2 regions of the Carnobacterium sp. AT7 genome follow, and region 1 is predicted to be linked to the other one. Evidence: a T-box and tRNA genes for the amino acid it is inferred to sense, from the RefSeq annotation. Region 1 holds a T-box; the other holds one or more tRNA genes.
The links. A T-box is a leader RNA that pairs with one kind of tRNA and senses whether it is charged. The one in region 1 lies ahead of argS (arginine--tRNA ligase), so its partner is inferred to be a tRNA-Arg.

Region 1 (2,385 bases):
TTTTCTTCAATTTGTTCCAGTGCAGAAGCAACTGCATCATCTAAAACTTCTTCAAGTAAAACAATTTTCCCTTTACGAGTAGACAGTTTTTTACCACCTTGTGTGATTAAACCGAATGGAACGTGGTACATATCGTCAGCCCAGTCGAAGCCCATTTCTTTTAATACGGCTTTCAATTGTTTAAAGTGATTGCTTTGTTCATTTCCTACAGCGTATAAAGATAGAGCAAAATCATACGTGCGTTTACGATAGATGGCTGCTGCTAAATCACGCGTAATGTAGAGAGTAGCACCATCAGTTTTTTTTATCAGTGCAGGGTTTAGATTGTATTTTTCTAAATCTACCAGTGTAGCTCCATCATTTACAGTCAAAACATTTTTTTCTTCTAGTAAATCAACAACTTCTTGCATTTTATCGTTATAGAAAGCTTCTCCATTGAAAGAATCAAATGTAATGTTTAAACGATCGTATACATGATTAAATTCTTTCAAAGATTCTTCACGGAACCATTTCCAAAGATTTTGAGCTTCTTCATCGCCGTCTTCTAATTTCTTAAACCACTCACGAGCGTTATCATCTAACTCAGGTTTTTCTTCTGCTTCTTCATGGAATTTAACATAAAGACGTAAAAGTTCGCCAATTGGATTTTCTTTTACAGCTTCTTCACTGCCCCAAAGTTTATAGCCCACAATCAATTTACCAAATTGTGTTCCCCAGTCGCCAAGATGATTGATTTTAATTGGATTAAAGCCAACTTTTGTTAAAATATTTGCTAAAGCATTTCCGATGACTGTTGAACGCAAGTGGCCCATTGAAATCGGTTTTGCAATATTTGGAGAAGACATATCAATAGGAACATTTCTGTTTTTACCGATCTTAGAGTCTCCGTAGTGAGCGCCTTGTTCTAAAACTTCTTTTAAGACAGCAGCACTTACTTCTTGTTTGTTTAAAAAGAAGTTAAGGTAAGGTCCAACAACTTCTATTTTTTCTACAATAGGAGAGTTAACCGTTTCTCCAAGTTCGATTGCAATTTGTTGTGGCGCTTTACGGTAAGTCTTTGCTAGAGCGAATGCTGGAAAAGCGATATCTCCGTGTTCAACTGATTTTGGTTTTTCCAATAAGTTAACGATTTGGTCTATCGATAAAGCGTCACCGATTTGCTCGTTTAAAGCCTGAGCAACTGTTAATTTGTAATCCATTATTTTTCCTCCTATATAAACGTCTTTTGACGCTTAATTTTTTTATAATTTGGGCATAAAAAAAACGCCCATTTTTGATTCTATGCTAATCAAAAAAGAGACGAGGTTTTCCCGCGGTACCACTCTTGTTGTTTTGTCAATTGACGAAACCACTTGTTTTTAGATAACGGCAAACAAAACCGAATAAGCTAGCGTCCACTAAATTTAGATGAACGATAATCAAAGCTTAAATCTCTCCGAAGTGCGGTTCCTGAAAGTATCCACTGTTGGCTTACACCATTCCAACTCGCTAAAAATGTTTCCTATCAGTACTCTCTTCATCATAGAGTCAATATAATTGAACTTTAGTCATTATAGCAAATTGCCTAAGAGAATACCAATGTTTTTTAAGAATAGAATTATTATTCACACTTTTGTAAAAATATTGCAAAATATAAGCGTATACATCAATTGTTTGGTATACTAAAAAGGAATAATCGTTTAATTAGAAGGAGGCCTTGCAGTATGAAAAAATCAAACCGACAATTGGCAATCAAACAAATTATTACAAATCATGATATTGCTACACAAGAAGAGTTGTTGCATCATCTCAAGCAAGAAGGGGTTGAGGCTACACAAGCAACCATTTCAAGAGATATCAAAGAGATGCATTTAGTGAAAACAACTTCATCTAATGGCAATGTCAAGTATACGATATTCCAAAATAATCGTATGACTAATGAAGAAAAATTACAGTCTACATTAGGCGATGTTGTGATTCGGCTGACGCAAGTACAGTTTACAAACGTATTGATGACTATACCAGGTAATGCTCATGTTGTGGCTGCATTGTTAGATGCCATTGATTTCCCGGAAATGGTTGGTACTGTGGGCGGGAATGATACTTGTTTAATTATTTCGAAAGACGAAGAAGATGCAAAAAAAATGCACGATTACCTAAAAAAATGGATTGAATTATAAACTTTTAACTGTTTAAAAGGAGGGAATAAGACTGTTATGCCTGAATTTAAATTAGCATCGTTACAAAATGGATCTGATATTCGTGGGATAGCCATTGAAACGGCAGAACACAAACTAACGTTGACAGATGAAAGAATCGAAAACATTGCTTATGGATTTGCTGCCTGGTTGAAAGAAGTAAAACAACTTGGTGTGGAAAATGAAAATAAACCGTTAACGGTTTCGG
Region 2 (2,385 bases), on a different contig from region 1:
ACTTAACTTTAATAATACGGATATACCCGCCACCACCACGTTTACTTTCAACCAAATAACCTTGCTGTACAGTAAAGCGAGTGTTTATAACATAATTTATTTGGGAAGGAACACACTTAAATCGATCTGCCATTTCACTACGCCTAATTTCGACTTGTTCATCTTGACCTAAAACTTTTTTTAAATACGCTTCAATGATATCCGACATGTTTTGATTATGCATGGGTTACCTGTTACTAAAACATTTTAATGTATGATACAGATAATAGCTTTATTTACTCTACATTGCAATGGTGTTTTTTTAGTAACACTCCTTTTCTTATCATCCCAACACTGGACTTAATTAATTAGTCTATCACTAACATAAACTAACTTAATAACGGAGGATACTCCTAGTGAGAACCAGAAAGCATTCTTGACTAATCCTGACTTTCATTATACGAGAAATAAACGGATTTGAAAAGCAACTCTACTCATTTTCATTTAAAATAGCCTCTAAACTGCCACTATTTAACGATAAATAAAGAAGAAATTTTCAAATCAGTCATTTATAGAACAAAATGTCTTTGTAAACCAATAACTGACCTACAACTGTAGTCTTCATATTCATAGCAGATTCATGTAATAGCATTATTTCTTTTCCACCTATAATACATGACCTATTTAAGACCACCCAGCCTTAATCGCCCTTGAAAGAGTACGATCCATTAAATACTTTGTTTGTTCATTACAGCAGCTTTTATTAGCACTACAGTTGCTCACAATCCCTCTGCTAAATCATTCATTCCCATTCGAACTTTTAACCATTATTAGACTTTAGGATTAAGACGATGCCAAGTCTCTATCCGCACAATTTGACGAAGAACCTACATAATTATTGAAAGACAAATAAAAGGTAATTTCTCTTAGACTAGAGAAACTACCTTTTATGAATTATTTATCGGGAAGACAGGATTCGAACCTGCGACCCCTTGGTCCCAAACCAAGTGCTCTACCAAGCTGAGCTACTTCCCGTTCACTGACTTTTCATTCTTTCTTTAAAAAGAAAAATGCACCCAAGAGGACTTGAACCTCTAACCCCTTGATTCGTAGTCAAGTACTCTATCCAATTGAGCTATGGGTGCAAATGGTGCCGAGGGCCGGAATCGAACCGGCACGGTGATCACTCACCGCAGGATTTTAAGTCCTGTGCGTCTACCTGTTCCGCCACCCCGGCTTTAGAACAGTTTTCATTCTTACGAATGAGCTTACTAGTCAACCTAGTAAGCGAAAGACGGGATTCGAACCCGCGACCCCCACCTTGGCAAGGTGATGTTCTACCACTGAACTACTTTCGCAAAAAAAAATGCCGGCTAAAGGAGTTGAACCCTCGACCCTCTGATTACAAATCAGATGCTCTACCAACTGAGCTAAGCCGGCTAAAGTGGTACTTCACTAATCATTCAAATAAAAAATGGTGCGGGTGAAGGGACTTGAACCCCCACGTCTTTCAACGCTAGATCCTAAATCTAGTGCGTCTGCCAATTCCGCCACACCCGCAAAAAAACATGGCATAACTAAACATGGTTGAATGATTAGTTATGAGTCATGCAGGATTCGAACCTGCGACCCTCTGATTAAAAGTCAGATGCTCTACCAACTGAGCTAATGACTCATGGTGGAGGTTGACGGGATCGAACCGCCGACCCTCTGCTTGTAAGGCAGATGCTCTCCCAGCTGAGCTAAACCTCCATATGATAAAAAAATTGAATCTGCGTGGCAACGTCCTACTCTCACAAAGGGAAACCCTTCACTACCATCGGCGCTAAGAAGCTTAACTTCTGTGTTCGGCATGGGAACAGGTGTGACCTTCTTGCCATCATCACCACACAATTTCAATCAAGAGAACGTTGTTCTCTCAAAACTGGATAAGTTAAAAATCGTTTTTCGTTCTGAAACCGTCTTACACCGTTTAAAAAATTTGGTTAAGTCCTCGACCGATTAGTATTGGTCCGCTCCATCTATCGCTAGACTTCCACTTCCAACCTATCTACCTGATCATCTCTCAGGGGTCTTACTCACTTACGTGATGGGAAATCTCATCTTGAGGGGGGCTTCACGCTTAGATGCTTTCAGCGTTTATCCCGTCCACACATAGCTACCCAGCAATGCCCTTGGCAGAACAACTGGTACACCAGAGGTGTGTCCATCCCGGTCCTCTCGTACTAAGGACAGCTCCTCTCAAATTTCCTACGCCCGCGACGGATAGGGACCGAACTGTCTCACGACGTTCTGAACCCAGCTCGCGTACCGCTTTAATGGGCGAACAGCCCAACCCTTGGGACCGACTACAGCCCCAGGATGCGATGAGCCGACATCGAGGTGCCAAACCTCCCCGTCGATGTG

Region 2: it encodes a tRNA-Arg, which carries the amino acid that the T-box ahead of argS (arginine--tRNA ligase) is inferred to sense. The anticodon was not compared.

Annotation. Positions count from the first base shown of each region.
Region 1 covers NZ_ABHH01000018.1:29,917-32,301, reverse strand. The annotation lists gene argS (arginine--tRNA ligase) at 1-1,199, opposite strand, end outside; T-box leader at 1,293-1,532, opposite strand; gene argR (arginine repressor) at 1,704-2,159, shown strand; gene CAT7_RS07920 (phosphoglucomutase) at 2,196-2,385, shown strand, end outside.
Region 2 covers NZ_ABHH01000043.1:6,073-8,457, forward strand. The annotation lists gene CAT7_RS11080 (CtsR family transcriptional regulator) at 1-223, opposite strand, end outside; tRNA gene CAT7_RS11085 (tRNA-Pro) at 941-1,014, opposite strand; tRNA gene CAT7_RS11090 (tRNA-Arg) at 1,051-1,124, opposite strand; tRNA gene CAT7_RS11095 (tRNA-Leu) at 1,128-1,216, opposite strand; tRNA gene CAT7_RS11100 (tRNA-Gly) at 1,266-1,337, opposite strand; tRNA gene CAT7_RS11105 (tRNA-Thr) at 1,347-1,419, opposite strand; tRNA gene CAT7_RS11110 (tRNA-Leu) at 1,455-1,539, opposite strand; tRNA gene CAT7_RS11115 (tRNA-Lys) at 1,582-1,654, opposite strand; tRNA gene CAT7_RS11120 (tRNA-Val) at 1,656-1,731, opposite strand; rRNA gene rrf (5S ribosomal RNA) at 1,754-1,869, opposite strand; rRNA gene CAT7_RS11130 (23S ribosomal RNA) at 1,961-2,385, opposite strand, start outside.